Regions from separate parts of the Bradyrhizobium sp. 41S5 genome, predicted to be linked through region 2. Evidence: predicted binding sites of a transcription regulator. Region 2 holds the regulator's gene; the other holds the start of a gene.
What was found. The regulator PhoB, encoded in region 2, activates phosphate uptake and scavenging genes when phosphate is short. The targets are predictions, from matches to a motif close to TGTCATNNANCTGTCAT.

Region 1 (4,208 bases), 780 kb from region 2:
GCAGCGGCTTGTAGACGCGGTTGAAGGCGTGCGCGGTCGAATAGACCGCAAAGCAGATCTGGTTATCGAGCCGCAGCGCCTGATCCACCGCCGTCTGTTTCCTGACCATGATTCCCATCGAATCCATCTCGTTCCCGGTCATTTTGGGCTCACAGGACCGCGGATTCAATTGCGAACAATTAAATGTGAGGCCGCATAATTTATATTGCGCACAATCTAATTGGATGCAATACATGCCGCGCCGAATTCAAACTGAAGTCCAAACCCAAGGGAGACCACGATGTCTGTGAACGTGCTCTACAAGACCAGCGCCAAGGCAACCGGCGGCCGCGACGGCCATGCGGCAACGCTCGACGGCGCGCTCGACGTCAAGCTCACAACCCCGAAGGAACTCGGTGGCGGCGGTGGCGCCGGCAACAATCCGGAGCAGCTGTTCGCAGCCGGCTATGCCGCCTGCTTCATCGGCGCGATGAAGTTCGTGGCCTCGCAGGGCGGCCCCAAGGTTCCTGCCGACGCCTCCGTCACCTCGACGGTCGGCATCGGCCCGCGCTCGGAAGGCGGCTTCGGCCTCGCGGTCGATCTCGCCGTCTCGCTGCCCGGCCTTTCCCGCACCGACGCCGAAGCGCTGGTCGAGAAGGCCCACCAGGTGTGCCCCTATTCCAACGCGACCCGCGGCAATGTCGACGTCAAGCTGAGCGTCGTCTAGCTCGCCGACTGCCAATAGTCCGCCACGTGCCGCGTGGCGGACTATTGCGCTTCAGCAGATCATTGCATTGCAGATGCCAGTTCGCTTGGCGAACGCACGCGCCGCCTGCTGCATGGGCCTGCGCCGATCAGAGCATTGCTGCCTCGCCTGAAGACCGTTAGCTCTGGGACCCTCGTTTTCTGATCCCAACTGAGCGAAGGTTGTTTCCATGAATACCCCAGCGGCTACGGGCGCGATGACCGGACTGCGCGTGATCGATCTGACGCGCGTGCTCGGCGGCCCGTATTGCACACAGATCCTTGCCGACCACGGCGCCGACGTGATCAAGGTCGAGCCGCCCGCGGGCGACGAGGTGCGCGACTGGGGCCCTCCCTTCCATGAGGAAGACGCGGCCTATTTCGTCGGCATCAACCGCAACAAGCGCTCGATCGGCCTCGACCTCGCTTCCGAGGGCGGACGCGCGGTGCTGATGAAGATGCTCGAGACGGCCGACGTGCTGATCGAGAATTTCAAGCCCGGCACGCTCGACAAATGGGGCATCGGCAATGACGTGCTGCGCGCGAGGTTTCCGCGCCTCGTGCATTGCCGGATCTCCGGCTTCGGCGCCGACGGCCCGCGCGGCGGCAATCCCGGCTATGACGCGATCATCCAGGCGATGACCGGCATGATCGCGGCGACCGGCTCGCCGGAGAGCGGCCCGATGCGTATCGGCGTGCCGCTGGTCGACATCACGACCGGCCTCTATGCGGCGATCGGCATCCTGATGGCGCTGTCGGAGCGGCAGCGCTCGGGGCTCGGCCAGTTCATCGAGACCACGCTGTACGAGACCGGGCTTGCGATCATGCATCCGCACACCGCGAACTATTTCATGCATGGCAAGCCGCCGTCGCTCACCGGCAACGAGCATCCCAACCTCGTGCCGTACGCGATCTTCCCGACCAAGACCGACAACATCTTCATCGGCGTCGGCAATGACGGCACCTTCCGCAAGCTCGCCAAGGAGATCGGCAAGCCCGAGCTCGGCACCGACCCGCGCTTTGCCCGCAACAAGGACCGTATCGCCAACCGCGATGCGCTGCGGGCCGAGCTTGCCGCGGTGTTCAGCCAGCACGAAGCCGAGCCGCTGTGCAACCGGCTGCTCGCCGCCGGCTTGCCGGCCGGCCCGGTGCAGAAGATCGACCAGGCGCTGACCAACCCGCACACGATCCATCGCGGCGACGTCATTGAGAAGGATTGGTACAAGGGCGTCGCTTCGCCGATCCGCCTCGAACGCACCAAGCCGAGCCTGCGCCGCACGCCGCCGAAGTTCAGCCAGCACGCTGCGGAAGTGCTCGGTGAGTTCGGCTACTCCAAGGGCGAGATCAACGGCCTGGTCGACAAGGGCGTGGTCTGCGGTCCCCAGCGCAAGCGCTAGCGGCGTATTCGAGCAAAGCCCGTCCCGCACGTGATGCGGGATGGGCACCGTTCGCATCAAGCCAACACATCGCCCCCTGCGGTGCAACGTCGCGTCCGGCGTTGCACCGCACGCACGCGGCTGCGTTCTCCGCCTTTTTTAGCGCTTCCCTTCGCTTCGGCTTCCCCCGTACCATGGCTTTCGTTTATACGGTCATTTGAACGTCATTCGGCGCTGATAACGCGCGCAACGAAAGATGGTGTTCCAACCGGAGGGGCTTTTGATGATTTTCAGACGACTCGGCGCTGCTGCGGCAGCCGCTGCCACGCTTGTATTCGCGTCACCTGCGTTTGCAGTGACTGAGATTCAGTGGTGGCACGCGATGACCGGCGCCAACAACGACGTCATCGTCAAGCTGGCCAACGACTTCAATGCCTCGCAGTCCGACTACAAGGTGATCCCGACCTACAAGGGCGGCTACGCCGACACCATGAACGCCGGCATCGCCGCATTCCGCGCCGGCAACGCGCCGCACATCATGCAGGTGTTCGAGGTCGGCACCGCGACGATGATGGCCGCGACCGGCGCCGTCAAACCGGTCTACAAGCTGATGGCCGACGCCGGCGAGAAGTTCGATCCGAGTGTCTATCTGCCTGCGATCACCGGCTACTACTCGACCTCGAAGGGCGAGATGCTGTCGTTCCCCTTCAACTCGTCGTCGACCGTGATGTGGGTCAATCTCGACGCGCTGAAGAAGGCCAACATCGCGGAGATCCCGAAAACCTGGCCGCAAGTGTTCGAGGACGCCAAGAAACTGAAGGCGGCCGGCTACACCACCTGCGGCTTCTCCGGCTCGTGGGTCACCTGGGTCAATCTCGAGCAACTCTCGGCCTGGCACAACGTGCCGCTCGCCAGCAAGGCCAACGGCCTCGACGGCTTCGACACCGTGCTCGAATTCAACGGCCCGCTGCAGGTCAAGCATCTCGAGAACCTGGTCGAGTTGCAGAAGGACAAGACCTACGACTACGCCGGCCGCACCAACACCGGCGAAGGCCGCTTCACCGCGGGCGAATGCCCGATCTACCTGACCTCGTCGGCCTTCTTCGGCAACGTCAAGGCGCAGGCCAAGTTCAACTTCACCGCCGCGCCGATGCCGTATTATCCCGACGTCAAGGGCGCGCCGCAGAACTCGATCATCGGCGGCGCCTCGCTCTGGGTGATGGGCGGCAAGTCGGCCGTGGAATACAAGGGCGTGGCCAAGTTCCTGACCTTCCTCTCGGACACCGACCGCCAGGTCTGGATCCACAAGGCCTCGGGCTATCTGCCGATCACCAAGGCAGCCTACGCCAAGGCCAAGGAAGAGGGCTTCTACAAGGACCAGCCCTATCTGGAGACCCCGCTGCTCGAGCTCACCAACAAGGAGCCGACCGAGAACTCCCGCGGTCTGCGCCTCGGCAACATGGTGCAGCTGCGCGACATGTGGTCGGAGGAGATCGAGCAGGCGCTGGCAGGCAAGAAGACCGCCAAGCAGGCGCTGGACTCGGCCGTCGAGCGCGGCAACCAGATGCTGCGGCAGTTTGAAAAGACCGCTGTCCACTGACATGATGTCTTGAGGCCATCAACCGGCAGGCCGCAAACGCGGCCTGCCATTTTGCCGAGATCATGCAAAAACAAGCGATTTTCCAGTCAAAGCTGTTGCCTTACGCGCTGGTTGCCCCGCAACTCGCTATCGTCCTGATCTTCTTCTACTGGCCGGCCGCGCAGGCGGTGATCCAATCCTTCCTGCTGCAGGACGCCTTCGGCCTTTCGACCACCTTCGTGTGGTTCGAGAACTATCTCGAATTATTCAAGGACCCGGCCTATTTCGCGGCGATCGTCCGAACCTTCGCGTTCTCGTTCGCGATCGCGGTGTCGTCGCTGTCGTTCGCGCTGCTGCTCGCGGTCATGGCCGACAAGCCGCTGCGCGGCTCGACGCTCTACCGCACCCTGCTGATCTGGCCGTATGCCGTCGCTCCGCCGGTGGTCGGCGTGCTCTGGGTGTTCATGCTGCATCCCTCGCTCGGCGTGCTGTCGCGCTATCTGCGCGCGATGGGCGTTGACTGGAATCCG
Region 2 (4,208 bases):
CGCGCTGAATATCGGCGCGCGTATCCTTGGTGCCGAAAGGGCCGCAAAATGACCGAGCTCTCCGTTTCAACCAGTAACCCGAGCCACGTTGCACCGCATACGCCGCTGCCGGAAGCGCCGCCGAAAGTCACGGTGCGCAACCTCAATTTCTATTACGGCGAGCACCACGCGCTGAAGAACATCAACCTGACGCTGGGCACCAACCGCGTCACGGCGTTCATCGGTCCGTCGGGCTGCGGCAAGTCGACCCTGCTGCGGATCTTCAACCGGATGTATGACCTTTATCCGGGCCAGCGCGCTACCGGTCAGCTGATGCTGGACCAGACCAACATTCTCGATCCCAAGCTCGACCTCAATCTGCTGCGCGCGCGGGTCGGCATGGTGTTTCAGAAGCCGACGCCGTTCCCGATGACGATCTACGAGAACATCGCCTTCGGCATCCGCCTCTACGAGAAGATCTCGAAGTCCGAGATGGACGACCGGGTCGAGAAGGCGCTGCGCGGCGGCGCGCTGTGGAACGAGGTCAAGGACAAGCTGAACGCCTCCGGCCTGTCGCTTTCCGGCGGCCAGCAGCAGCGCTTGTGCATCGCGCGCACCGTGGCGGTGCGGCCCGAGGTGATCCTGTTCGACGAGCCGTGCTCGGCGCTCGATCCGATCTCGACCGCCAAGGTCGAGGAGCTGATCCAGGAGCTCTCCGAGGACTACACGATCGCGATCGTCACCCACAACATGCAGCAGGCGGCGCGCGTCTCCGACAAGACCGCGTTCATGTATCTCGGTGAGCTGATCGAGTTCGACGACACCAACAAGATCTTCACCTCGCCGAGCGATCGACGCACCCAGGACTACATCACCGGCCGGTTCGGCTAGAGCATGATCCGGAAAAGTGGGCACCGGTTTTCCGATCGGATCATGCGAAACTGAGGACACCAAATCATGATCCTCGGGATCATGAGGGAGACAAGCGATGGCTTCTGAACATACCGCCAAGGCATTCGACAGCGACCTGCAGGAGTTGACCCGCCTGGTCGCCGAGATGGGCGGCCTCGTCGAGCGGATGATTACCGAGTCGGTCGACGCGCTGATCCGTCGCGACGTCGCGCTTGGCAAGCGCGTGGTCGCCGCCGACATCGAGATCGACAATCTGCAGCGCGTCATCGAAGAGCGCGCGGTGCTGACGATCGCCCGCCGCCAGCCGATGGCGATCGACCTGCGTGAAATCGTCAGCGCGATGCGCGTGGCCACCGACCTCGAGCGGATCGGCGACCTCGCCAAGAATATGGGCAAGCGCGTCGCGGCGCTGGAAAGCGATTTCCAGCCGCTGAAGCTGATCCGCGGCCTGGAGCACATGACCGACCTCGTGCTGTCGCAGGTCAAGTCGGTGCTCGACGCCTATGCCGCGCACGATCTGCCGGCGGCGATGAACGTCTGGAAGGGCGACGAGGAGGTCGATGCGATCTGCACCTCGCTGTTCCGCGAGCTGCTGACCTACATGATGGAGGATCCGCGCAACATCTCGTTCTGCATACATCTGATGTTCTGCGCCAAGAACATCGAGCGGATCGGGGATCACGCCACCAATATCGCCGAGACCGTGTTCTACATGATCGAGGGCCAGCAGATCACCGACAAGCGCCCGAAGGGCGACATGACCAATTTTGCCACCACTGTGCCGGGTACCTAGGACATGATCCGCGAGCGCGGAGCCGGATTGTCTTCACGACAAGTCGTTTCCGCGGGGATTATGCTCAGGAAAGTAAGCGTTTCGGTTTGCGTCTGGGCAACGGATCACCACAGAGAGAGAACTTGAACCGATGAGCGCACGCATTCTGGTAGTCGAAGACGAGGAAGCGCTGACGACACTGTTGCGCTACAACCTCGATGCGGAAGGCTACGATGTCGAAACGGTCGGGCGCGGCGACGATGCCGACACCCGCCTGAAGGAGCGCGTTCCCGACCTCGTGGTACTGGACTGGATGCTGCCGGGCCTGTCCGGCATCGAGCTGTGCCGCCGCCTGCGGGCGCGGCCCGAGACCAAGCAGCTTCCGATCATCATGCTGACCGCGCGCGGCGAGGAGAGCGAGCGCGTGCGCGGGCTTGCCACCGGCGCCGACGATTACATCGTCAAGCCGTTCTCGGTGCCGGAATTGCTGGCACGGGTGAAGGGCCTGCTGCGCCGCGCGAGCCCGGAGCGGCTTGCGACCGTGCTGACCTATGGCGACATCGAGCTCGACCGCGAGAAGCGCCGCGTGGCGCGCTCGGGACGTCCGATCGATCTCGGTCCGACCGAGTATCGGCTGCTCGAATTCTTCCTCGAGCATCCCGGCCGCGTGTTCAGCCGCGAGCAGCTGCTCGACAGCGTCTGGGGCCGCGACATCTATATCGATGAGCGTACCGTCGACGTGCACATCGGCCGCCTGCGCAAGCTGCTCAATCCGGGCCGCGAGCAGGATCCGATCCGCACCGTGCGCGGCGCCGGCTATGCGCTCGACGACCGCTTCGCGAAGGCCGAGCCGCAGCCGTAAGGCCTGCATGGCAACCTCAAGCCGCAACACGGCGTCGTCCCGGCGAAAGCCGGGACCCATACGCCGCGGCCGCCGCAATGGGCACGCGGCCAGACGGCTTTCTAACAATACGCATTCGGGGTTACGGGTCCCGGCTTTCGCCGGGACGACGCTGGTGGATAGTTCCGCGCTACGATCACACAAACAAATCCCCGCTTTCGCGGGGATTTGTTTTTGCAGTCCAGGCAGTTTCCCGAGTGCTTACTTGATCTGTGGCTTGGCCGACGGCCGGCGGCGATCGGCGGCGGGCTGGTAGGCGACGCGCGAGTGATGCGCGCAATAGGGCAGGCCGGCGAGCGCCTTGCCGCCGCAGAAGAAGAATTCCGGGCTTGAGGGATCGCCGACCGGCCAGTGGCAGGTGGCCTCGTTGAGCTCGAGCAGCGACAGCCGCTGGCTCATCGGCACCACGTTGTCGAAGGAGATCGGATCGGGCTCCATCTCGACCTCGAAGGCGTGCGCCAGCGCGGTGTTGCCGCGCGACACCGGGCGCGCCACCCGCATCATGTGCTGGGCGGGACGGGCCTTGCGCTGCCGCGGCGCAGCCGTGGAGGGGGCCTTGGCGCGGCCGGAGAGGCCGAGCCGATGTACTTTGCCGATCACGGCGTTTCGCGTCACATTGCCAAGTTCCGCCGCGATCTGGCTGGCCGAGAGGCCGGATTCCCAGAGCTTCTTCAGCTGCTCGACGCGATCGTCGGACCAGGTCAATACAGTCATCGCATTCTTCCTTTCGCATGGCGCCGGCCACTCATCGGAGCGGCGCTGCGAGCCAATCTGGACAAATATCCCTGCGGCCAGAATCCCTTAGCCCTCGCCGGGCACGGTGTTGCGCCCGAACGTTTACGCGTGACACGAAGGCTACTTAGAGGGTCCAGTACTGCCGCACGAGATGTCGTACCCGACAGGCCAAACGCTACAATATGGCGTGACTCTGGCGCAAGAGTCCGCGGCCGTGCGTCCACATGTTCCCGCAAAGTTAAGCATTGCTGTGAGGCTTTTCCACCGCTCCGGATTGCGCTGGTTTCGCATTGCAGGAAGGCCAGCAAAGGCCGGCTCCTGGCGATTGACACTTACCGGCCGCCGCATAGAATGTCCCGCACGTGCCGCCCGCAAAGGCGGCCGTTTTGTTTTCCGAAGCTGGCGGTTGCTGCGTAGGCGTCAAGGCGCGCGGCGATTGACGGTTTCAAACCGGCAGTGAACGCCATGACCAACGCCTCGTCGCATCTGCTCCCCGTCTTCGCCCGGGTCGATCTCGGCTTCGAGCGCGGCGAGGGCGCCTGGCTGATCGCAACCAACGGCGACCGCTATCTCGACTTCACCTCGGGCGTCGCGGTGAACGCGCTCGGGCATGCGCACCCGCATCTGGTCAAGGCGCTGCAGGAGCAGGCGACCAAGCTCTGGCACATGTCGAACCTGTTCAAGAGCCCGGACGGCGAGGTGCTTGCCGCGCGGCTGTGCGAGCAGAGCTTTGCCGACTTCGTGTTCTTCTGCAATTCCGGCGCCGAAGCGATGGAGGGGGTGATCAAGCTGGTGCGGCACCACCACTTCTCCAAGGGCCATCCCGAACGCTACCGCATCATCACCTTCGAAGGCGCCTTCCATGGCCGCACGCTGGGCACGCTGGCTGCGACCGGCTCGGCGAAATAC

Region 1: a site for PhoB is predicted at 2,311-2,327, ahead of ugpB (sn-glycerol-3-phosphate ABC transporter substrate-binding protein UgpB). Genes of this name have one in related genera too.

The regions. Positions count from the first base shown of each region.
Region 1 covers NZ_CP083721.1:260,529-264,736, reverse strand. Annotated here, with positions in the region: gene HAP47_RS01350 (MarR family winged helix-turn-helix transcriptional regulator) at 1-109, opposite strand, end outside; gene HAP47_RS01345 (organic hydroperoxide resistance protein) at 281-706, shown strand; gene HAP47_RS01340 (CaiB/BaiF CoA transferase family protein) at 915-2,120, shown strand; gene ugpB (sn-glycerol-3-phosphate ABC transporter substrate-binding protein UgpB) at 2,383-3,699, shown strand; gene ugpA (sn-glycerol-3-phosphate ABC transporter permease UgpA) at 3,762-4,208, shown strand, end outside.
Region 2 covers NZ_CP083721.1:1,037,673-1,041,880, forward strand. Annotated here, with positions in the region: gene pstA (phosphate ABC transporter permease PstA) at 1-52, shown strand, start outside; gene pstB (phosphate ABC transporter ATP-binding protein PstB) at 49-870, shown strand; gene phoU (phosphate signaling complex protein PhoU) at 968-1,684, shown strand; gene phoB (phosphate regulon transcriptional regulator PhoB) at 1,815-2,525, shown strand; gene HAP47_RS04935 (GcrA family cell cycle regulator) at 2,766-3,278, opposite strand; gene HAP47_RS04940 (aspartate aminotransferase family protein) at 3,765-4,208, shown strand, end outside.